3 regions of the Janthinobacterium sp. GMG1 genome follow, and region 1 is predicted to be linked to each of the others. Evidence: predicted binding sites of a transcription regulator. Region 1 holds the regulator's gene; each other region holds the start of a gene.

Region 1 (3,278 bases):
CACGGCGGCGGCAGGCACGTCGGCCTTGGCGACCTTGGCGAATGGCGACGGGCCGGCGATGCGGTCGATGTATTCTTTCTCCGTCGGCAAGTTGCCGCCTTCGAAACGTTCAACCTTGCCATCCTTGCCGAAATACACAACCACGCGGCTGGTGGTGGTTTCGCCACTGCCCCGGGCCAGGCGGAATGGATAATCCCAGCGGTCGGCATGGAAGATGTCGGTCAGCAACGAGGTGCCGAGGACGAAACGCACCTGGTCGCGCGTCATGCCCACTTTCAACTGGGCCAGCATCTCTTCGGAGACAAAGTTGCCTTGCTGAATGTCAGGACGATACGGCGAGAAAAACCACATGAATTTTTGCAGCGGCGTGACGGTCGTCGTCTGCGCGCCCCGCTCGGGCACGACTTCCTTGCCTTCTTTCAACGTGATGGCCGGCTTTTCACCCAGGATGCCGCGGCTGGCACAGCCAGACAGCGTCAACGCGACACAGACCATGCCTGCCACGACTGGTGCTCGAAATGAAATACGGTGCCAGAGAGATGGCAATACAGCCGGTGTTACGCGCATAAATGACCTCAATTTGATGAACAAAACGCCAGGAGTGGCCGGCCTGCCAAAAAAATGCATATTTTGGCACTCCCCGCTAAAACGCTATATGATAAAGCACCTGACCCACATACGAGCAACAAACATGAGTAACAATCCTAGTGATCTCAAGGCAAGCGGCCTGAAAGCCACCCTGCCACGGCTGAAGATACTCGATATCTTCCAGAGTAGCCCGGTACGCCACCTGACCGCGGAAGACGTCTACAAGATTCTGCTGGCCGACAATATGGATGTCGGTTTAGCAACTGTCTACCGCGTTCTGACGCAATTCGAACAGGCCGGCTTGCTCAATCGCAACCATTTTGAAACCGGCAAGGCAATTTTCGAGCTCAACGAAGGCTCCCACCACGACCACCTGGTGTGTCTCGACTGTGGCCGGGTCGAAGAATTCTTCGACGAAGACATCGAAATCCGCCAGCAAAAAGTGGCCGAAGAGCGCGGCTTCAAGATCGCCGAACACGCTTTGGCCATCTACGGCAACTGCATCAAGGTAGCCTGCCCGCACAAAACAGCCTGACGTCTGCCGGCCGTTCCCGCAAGGGGCCGGCCGGCGCTGTACGGCTAACGATCAGTGATGGCTGAGCGCACTGGACAGTAATTTGGCCGTAATATCGACGATCGGGATGACGCGCTCGTAAGCCATGCGCGTCGGTCCGATCACTCCCAACGTTCCCACGATCTTGCCGTTGACTTCATACGGCGCCGTCACCACGCTCATCTCATCCATCGGCACCAGGTTCGATTCGCCGCCGATAAAAATCTGCACACCCGTCGCCTTGCTCGATACGTCGAGCAGCTGCATCAAGCCCGTCTTTTGCTCGAACATGTCGAACATCTGACGCAGCGAATGCATATTCGATGACAGATCGCTCACGCTGAGCAAGTTACGCTCGCCGGAAATCACCATGTCGTCGCTATGGTCGGCCATCGCTTCACTGCCCGCCTCCACGGCCGCCTGCATCAGGCTGCCCATGTCGTCGCGCAACTGGCGCAATTCGCCCTGCAGGCGCACGCGCACGGCATCGAAGGACAGGCCGCCATAATTCTGGTTGATGTAATTGGCCGATTGCACCAGTTGCGCCGGCGTATAGTCGGCTTCCGTCAGCAATAAACGGTTCTGCACGTCGCCGCCCGGAGCGACGATGACGAGCAGGATGCGCTTTTCGGACAGGCGCAGGAATTCGATTTGCTGGAATACGGATTCGCGGCGCGGACTGAGCACGACGCCGGCAAACTGCGACAGCGACGACAGCATCTGCGCCGCGTTGGCGATGGTTTTTTGCGGTTGCGGCGTCTGCAGGCGCATGCGCGATTCCACCATATGCTCGTCCAGGTGCCGGACCGTCAGCAAGGTGTCGACAAAGATGCGGTAGCCCCGCGGCGTGGGGATGCGTCCGGCCGAGGTGTGCGGACTGGACACATAACCGAGCTCTTCCAGGTCGGCCATGATATTGCGGATCGTGGCCGGCGACAGGTCGAGGCCGGAAATTTTCGACAAGGCGCGCGAACCGACCGGCAGGCCGTCGGCGATATATCGCTCGACCAGGGCTTTCAGCAGTGTTTGGGCACGTGTATCGAGTTGCATGGTGTTTTATTTAGGCAAGTATTTCTTAGCAAGTATTTTTTAGGCAAGCGGCAACGAAAGCGGCCGAACGTGCAGCAACAGCGCCTATTATGCACGTTCGCCCGGCCCGCGGCGATCAATCTTCCAATTGCTGCTGCAGCCATCGCAGCAACTCGTCAAAGTTGGCGCAGATGGCGTCGGGCTGCACGCCGGCGGCCAGATGGGCATCGCTGCCCTTGCGGTTCATCCACACGGCACGCATGCCCGCCCCCTGCGCTCCCGTCACGTCGAAATACAGATCGTCGCCGACATACACGGCTTCATGGGGCGCCACGTCCAGCGCGGCGCAAGCGGCCAGGAAGATGCTGGCGTCGGGCTTGGCCACGCCAAAGTCGCTGGCGGCGATCGATACCTTGAAATGCTGCGCCAGGCCGATAATGTCAAGGTCCGCATTGCCGTTCGAGATTGAGCCGACCAGCATGCGCTGGCGCATCCAGACCAGGCCAGGCAAGACATCGTCATACGGCTGGACGCGGTTGCGCGCGGCCATGAATTGCAGGATAGCCCCGTCGACCAGGGCGGGATCCTCGCCGGCCGCCTCGAAGGCGGCCAGCAGGCCCGCGCGGCGCAACTCGATCAGGTTGCCATGGAAATGCGGTTGTTCATTGAGCATGGCCAGACGGTGCTGGCGCAGCAGCTCGATGGAAAACTGCTGCGCCACCTTGGGTGCATGCGTGGCCAGCCAGTCGTGCAGCAGGGTTTCGGCGGCGGCAATCACGGGCGCGATGGGCCACAAGGTATCGTCGAGGTCGAAGAGGATGGCCTTGGGCGGCACGGCGGGTTTTACAGGAGCAAGGGACATGGGACTCACAATGGGATGCTGCGTCACAGTGCGCAGGGTATAGCTATTGTCGCACCGATCGCCGCCGCCGGCATGGCTGCGCCCCCGTGAAATGGGGCCGGGCCAGCGCTTCCCGGCGAAAAATTGTTACAGGGTGATACAAGGCAAGATCATCCAGCTTGCCAGATAGACTAAAATAGGCGCCATTCCAATGCGGCGCCAGCGTCCGCGTTGCGCTACCCAACCTAATTCGTTTTGGAGACTGTA
Region 2 (3,278 bases), 730 kb from region 1:
TATCGAGATAGATCGCCGCTTCGCGCAGCGCGCGCTCTTCGCCGTCGCGGCACACCATGCTGTAGGACTGGCCCATGATATTGACATCGACACGCGGCATTACGCTTCCTTCTCGTTCTCGGCAATATAGGCGCCCGCTTCCGAAGCGGCTTGCTCCAGGCCAGCTTGCACCAGTTCGGGAATTTTTTCCAGCAACGCTTCCACCCGCTCCTGCGCCTCGCGCATGCGTTGCACATACTGCGCGTTATCTGCGGCCAGCGCGGCATTGTCCTTGCGCAGTTGCGCGTTCTCACGGCGCAGCGCATGGGTCATTTCGGCCAGCAGGCCTATTTTGTCGGATAATTCGTTGAATTCGGAAATCATGCCGCCACTATAGGGCGGACGCTCCATGGGCGTCAATCGAATCACGCCGCTGTCACACATATTTACATCAATGCAGGGCAGTTGGCGGACAATACACGCTTTTTCCGGCGCTTTTCGCCAAGTGCACGCATCCGCCAGCGCCGCGATGGCCGCGTTTTACTCGTCGACGTAATCGGGTTCGATATCGAGGCCGCCATAGCGGTTTTCGCAAGAGCGGCGCGTCAGCGTCTGTTCTCCGCCCTTGCCGTCAAGCACCATCGTCAAGTCGCGGCAAGTACGGCTGTAGCTGCCAGGTTTGGCGTCCGTACGCGAGGGCGTCAGTCGCACTGCCAGCGGCACCGCATTGCCCAGTCCCTTGTTGCTCCACTGGCGGCTCTTGCCATCCTCTTCATCTTTCAAGGTGCGCACGGCGGCCTTCAGCAACGATGCTTGTTCTTTTGCATTCAGCTTGGCGATGGTGACGTCGGACAGGAACGGCGGATACACGACGGGCGCCGGGTCCTTGCCCTGCACATCCCATTTCCCGCTGTTCTGCGAACAGGTGCGGCGGCTCAGGTCCTGCGACTTGCCGCCCGCCGTGACGACGAATTTCAGGTCGCGGCAGACATGCGCCTTCAGGCTGTGCTCCGTCATGCCCGAGTTGCTAAAGTTATACGTGACTTTGACCATCACGCCGCGGTCGCCGCCGTTGTCCCACACATGGGCTTCCTGGTCGTCGTCGTCCTTGTTCAAGTCGTTGAACAAATCGCCCAGCAGCATCTCCTTTTCCTGCGGCGTCAGGGTCGCCACGGTGATTTCGTCGGCGATGGTGGGCGTTTGCGCAGCGGCATTACCCAGACAGGCGAGGCCGATGACGGTGGCGCCCAGCAGGCGCAGGGCGGGACGGGAAGTCGGGAATGGCATGGTGTGCTTTCTGATGCAAGTGGTGATCTGAGGCGATATTGATATGCAATTGCAATCATCTTATCAAATTTCATAGTCAAACTCTGTTTCCTGTGCGTACAGGAACGCCCCCTCTCCGGACGGCATGCTAGAGTCGCGCCTGTTGCTGACGCCCGGGAACGAGGCTTGCGCCAGCGCAAACCCTGCGTAAATGCAGGCTGCGCAGAACGTCTATGCTTATCTTCCCGGAGAATAAGCCCTTGAATAAGCCCCCTACCGTCCCTATAATTAGCACTCGTTAGTAGAGAGTGCTAACAAACTCTTTCGTAGCAATCCTCAGGACTGATGGTGCTTGCCAGACCACTGCAGGGAACGCTACGCGGCGGGCGACGCCGCGATGCACCACTGCCGGATACAGGCAAGGACAGGATGACATGGGGTTTGCTTGACCGTTGCGGGCTGCTTTCAACGGCGGTCACTGAAAGCAGGCCTGGCGCTGTGCCAGGCATGTATTCATTTAGCAACACCTATCCATTGAACTTTAAGGAGTTTTGTATGAATCTGCGCCCATTGAACGATCGCGTCATCGTCAAACGCCTCGACCAGGAAACCAAAACTGCGTCCGGCCTCATCATTCCTGATGCAGCTGCTGAAAAACCGGATCAAGGCGAAGTCCTTGCCGTAGGCAATGGCAAGATTCTCGACGACGGCAAAGTCCGTCCTCTGGATGTCAAAGTGGGCGACCGCGTCCTGTTCGGCAAGTACGCCGGCCAAACCGTCAAAGTTGACGGCGATGAGCTGCTGGTCATGCGCGAAGAAGACATCATGGCGATCGTCGTCAAGTAATTGTTTCCACGTTGTAGACAGATACATCCCGAAACTCAGGAGAATTGAACATGGCAGCTAAAGAAGTAGTATTCGGCGACGCAGCGCGCGCCAAGATGGTCGAAGGCGTCAATATCCTCGCCAACGCAGTCAAAGTCACCTTGGGCCCGAAAGGCCGCAACGTGGTTCTGGAGCGCTCGTTCGGCGCCCCTACCGTCACCAAGGATGGTGTATCGGTAGCGAAAGAAGTTGAACTCAAAGACAAGCTCATGAACATGGGCGCGCAAATGGTCAAGGAAGTTGCTTCCCGCACCAGCGACAACGCCGGCGACGGCACCACCACCGCGACCGTGCTGGCACAAGCCATCGTGCGCGAAGGCATGAAGTTCGTTGCCGCCGGCATGAACCCGATGGACCTGAAGCGCGGTATCGACAAAGCTGTTGCAGCGACCGTCGAAGAACTGGCGAAAATCGCCCGTCCTTGCACCACGACCAAGGAAATCGCCCAGGTTGGCGCGATCTCGGCGAACTCGGACTACTCGATCGGCGAGCGTATCGCTGAAGCGATGGAAAAAGTCGGCAAAGAAGGCGTGATCACCGTTGAAGACGGCAAGTCGCTGAACGACGAGCTGGACATTGTTGAAGGCATGCAGTTCGACCGCGGCTACCTGTCGCCATACTTCATCAACAACCCAGAGAAACAAGTTGCCGTACTGGACAGCCCATTCGTCCTGCTGTGCGACAAGAAAATCTCGAACATCCGTGACCTGCTGCCGGTACTGGAACAAGTCGCAAAAGCTGGCCGTCCACTGCTGATCATCGCAGAAGACATCGAAGGCGAAGCACTGGCAACCCTGGTTGTGAACAACATCCGCGGCATCCTGAAAACTTGCGCAGTGAAAGCCCCTGGCTTCGGCGACCGCCGCAAAGCCATGCTGGAAGACATCGCTGTCCTGACCGGCGGCCAAGTGATCGCTGAAGAAGTCGGCCTGACCCTGGAAAAAGTGACCCTGGCCGAACTGGGCCAAGCGAAACGCATCGAAGTGGGCAAGGAAAACACCATCGTTATCGATGGCGCCGGCGAAGCTGCCTCGATCGAAGCACGCGTAAAACAAGTGCGTGTACAGATCGAAGAAGCGACCTCGGACTACGACCGTGAAAAACTGCAAGAGCGCGTAGCCAAACTGGCTGGCGGCGTTGCCGTGATC
Region 3 (3,278 bases), on a different contig from region 1:
CAGGTGGAGCGTCCCCGGCGTGCTTGTTCACGCGGAGGATAAAAATGATAGTAACAAAATGATATTTTTCCGGCGCACTATTGGCGTGCTGCCGATGAATTGATGCGCCGGCCACGCGGCGCGCCGATTACTGCGTAGAATGGCTGTTTTGAAAATCAGGAAACAACCATGAAAAAAACTGCCCTGGCGAAAAGCGATGCCAAGAAACTGATGGGAAAGATGAATGTTCCCGGCGCCGGTGCATTCGGTAAGGAAGCGGTGGTCGTCGACCGCCGCGAGCAGCGCAAGCGCGATCAGGCCCTGGGCCTGGTGCCATTCGCCGTCAAATTGAACAGCGATCTGGTCTTGCAATTGCAGACCCTGGCCAAGGAACGCGACGCGGATCTGAATGAATTGGTCGCCGAGCTGATCACCAAGGGCTTGGCTGCAGCGTAAGGGCTGACAATGTTTATCTGTTGATAAATATCAGTGGTAAAACTAAAAGGCGCCTTGCGGCGCCTTTTGCATTGCGGCATTGCTTTCGATTACACCCAGGCGGCCAGCGCGCCCTTCATTTTTTTCAGCGCCGCCACTTCGATCTGGCGGATGCGCTCGGCCGATACGCCGAACTCTTCTGCCAGCGCGTGCAGGGTGGCGCCGGAACCGTCGTCGTTGGCCAGCCAGCGCGCTTCGATGATGCGGCGCGAACGGGCGTCGAGCTTGCTCAAAGCCGTTTCCAGGCCTTCCGATTGCAAACGCGTCACTTGTTCCGCTTCCAGCACCTTGGTCGGTTCGCTTTGCTCCGACGACAGGTAGGCAATCGGCGAAAACTTGTCATCTTCATCGTCGGTCGGCGATTCGAGCGCAATGTCGCGGCCGCTCAAACGCGTTTCCATCTCGATCACTTCTTCGCGTTTCACGTCGAGCAGCTTGGCCAGCGCATCGATCTGCTTTGGCGTCATCGCATCGAGGCCCGTCTTGTGGCTGCGCAGATTGAAGAACAGCTTGCGCTGTGCTTTCGTCGTCGCGACCTTGACCAGGCGCCAGTTTTTCAGGATGTACTCATGCATCTCGGCTTTCACCCAGTGCATGGCGTACGACACCAGGCGCACGCCCTGGTCCGGATCGAAACGTTTCACGGCTTTCATCAAGCCGATATTGCCTTCCTGAATCAGGTCGGCGTGCGGCAAGCCATAGCCCAGGTAACCGCGGGCAATCGAGACCACCAGGCGCAGGTGCGACAGCACCAGTTCTTGCGCGGCGGCCAAGTCATTTTTTTCGCGCAGGCGTGTCGCCAGCGAAATTTCTTCGTCGTGGGTCAACATGGGCAGGCGGTTCACGGCCGAAATATAGGCGTCGATATTACCCAGATTGCCAGTGAACCCGAGGCCCAGCGCATTACTTTTGGTCGGAACCAATGCGGACGTTGCGGACATCATAGTCATGTTTTCTCCCTCGTAGTCTTGCTTTGTTCCAGTTGGCCACGTCACGCGACGTGGTCCGTTTGTCTGTTCGGTTTTGCGTATTCGGTCTTGCACTTTGCAGATCGCGACACCATCTTCATCTGGCGTCCTTGGCGGTTCTGCTGTTGGTATGTGCCTATATTAGCACTCTCTGCTTGAGAGTGCCAATCAGCACATTTAATCGTCCTGATAGCCTAAATACTATGGCGAATGAATGCTTGATATCTATGTCTGTACATCGCGCGATAGCGCTTCACGACAACAGGGCTAGTCTACGGCCTCTGGCTGAAGCGAGCCTTAAGAATACTTGCTTAATATCAAGATGATAGCAGTGCGGGGGGGCGCATGGCGGCGCCGGAGCGCCGCCATGGAAAGGAAGGTCAGTTCAGGCGCGCCAGGTGGCGCTGCACGCAGAGGAAGGCGCCAATCAGGCCAAGGCCGGCGCTGACGGCCAGCAAGCCGGCCATCGGTAGCGGCGCCAGCGGCACCAGCTGGAATTCGGATGCGTACAGGCGGGCAAACTCGGCAATCGCCGTATTCAGCGGTTGCATGGCCAGCGCCACGGCGCCCAGGGCCAGCGCGCCAGCGCACAGGCCCAGCAGGGCGCCCGTGTAATAGAAGGGGCGGTGGATGAAGGTGTCCGTGGCGCCGATCAATTTCGAGATGCTGATTTCATCGCGCTGCTGCATCACTTGCAGGCGGATGGTATTGAAGACAACAGCGATCACGGCCACGCCCAGGGTAATGGCCAGCAACAGCAGCACCAGGCGCAGCACGCCCAGCAGGGCCGCCAGGCGCTTGACCCAGGCCGAATCGACTTGCGCCGATTCCACGCCTGGCAAGTGGCGCAACTGTTCCGCCACGGCATCGACATCCTGCGCTTCGCTGGCGCTGCTGAAGGCGTCAAGTTTCAGCACATAGCTGTCGGGCAAGGGATTGTCGCCCAGGGTGCTCAGTACATCTGCCAGGCCATTTTTATTTTTCAGGGTGTCGAGCGCCTGTTCGCGCGCGATGAAGACGATCTTCGCCTTTTGCTCGCCGACGATCTTGCGCATGGCACCGGCCAGGGCCACGGCTTGCTCGCGCGGCGTGTCGATCTTCAGGAAGACGCTGATTTCCGGGTCGACGGACATCTGTTCCGACATGGGGCGGACATTGTCGAGCATGGTCAAGCCGGCGAATGGCAGCGACAGGGCGATGGCGACGACGACGACGTTCAAGAGAAAGCCGCCCGGCGACTTGCGCAAGTGAATCAGCGCCGAACCGAGGGCGAAGCGGTGTTGACGGAACCAGCCTCTCATGCCTGTTCTCCTTCGCCGTGATCCAGGCCAGGCGCGAAATCGGGATCGGGCGGGGCGAAGACGGGCGCCTGCGTGGCCTTGTCGATGGCCACCAGCTGGCCGTTTTTCAGGTGGATCACGCGGGCGGCTGCGTCGAGCATCTGTTCGTCATGGCTGGAAATGAGGCAGGTCACGCCGACGGAGTGGAATGCTTTCAGGGCGTCGAGCACCTTGTTGGCGCTGGCGCGGTCCAGGTTGGCCGTCGGTTCGTCGGCCAGGATGATTTGCGGCCGGTTGACGATGGCGCGCGCGATCGATACGCGCTGCTGCTCGCCGCCCGACAGCGACAGGGGGCGCGCCATGGCGCGGTCCAGCAGTCCCACCTTGTCGAGCGCGGCGCGCGCGCGCTGTTCCGCGGCAACTTTATGCGCGCCGACGACGAGCAGCGGCAGCATGACGTTGGCCAGGATGGAGCGGTCGTTGAGCAGCTTTTGCTGCTGGAAGATCAGGCCCATGTTGCGGCGCAGGAAGGGCACGCCGGCCGGCTTGATCTTCG

The links. The regulator HrcA, encoded in region 1, represses chaperone genes, less so after heat shock. The targets are predictions, from matches to a motif close to TTAGCACTCNNNNNNNNNGAGTGCTAA.
Region 2: the regulator HrcA is predicted to act here: its motif matches at 1,534-1,560, upstream of groES (co-chaperone GroES).
Region 3: the regulator HrcA is predicted to act here: its motif matches at 1,584-1,610, upstream of rpoH (RNA polymerase sigma factor RpoH).

The regions. Positions count from the first base shown of each region.
Region 1 is NZ_JAXQNT010000001.1:126,648-129,925, reverse strand. Features, by position in the region: gene SJI03_RS00570 (outer membrane protein assembly factor BamE) at 1-495, opposite strand, end outside; gene fur (ferric iron uptake transcriptional regulator) at 692-1,123, shown strand; gene hrcA (heat-inducible transcriptional repressor HrcA) at 1,175-2,191, opposite strand; gene SJI03_RS00555 (HAD family hydrolase) at 2,307-3,032, opposite strand; gene SJI03_RS00550 (hypothetical protein) at 3,278-3,278, shown strand, end outside.
Region 2 is NZ_JAXQNT010000001.1:860,438-863,715, reverse strand. Features, by position in the region: gene SJI03_RS03910 (cell division protein ZapA) at 1-100, opposite strand, end outside; gene SJI03_RS03905 (DUF904 domain-containing protein) at 100-363, opposite strand; gene SJI03_RS03900 (hypothetical protein) at 520-1,266, opposite strand; gene groES (co-chaperone GroES) at 1,801-2,091, shown strand; gene groL (chaperonin GroEL) at 2,142-3,278, shown strand, end outside.
Region 3 is NZ_JAXQNT010000002.1:63,854-67,131, reverse strand. Features, by position in the region: gene SJI03_RS05215 (hypothetical protein) at 169-435, shown strand; gene rpoH (RNA polymerase sigma factor RpoH) at 525-1,418, opposite strand; gene ftsX (permease-like cell division protein FtsX) at 1,823-2,743, opposite strand; gene SJI03_RS05200 (cell division ATP-binding protein FtsE) at 2,740-3,278, opposite strand, start outside.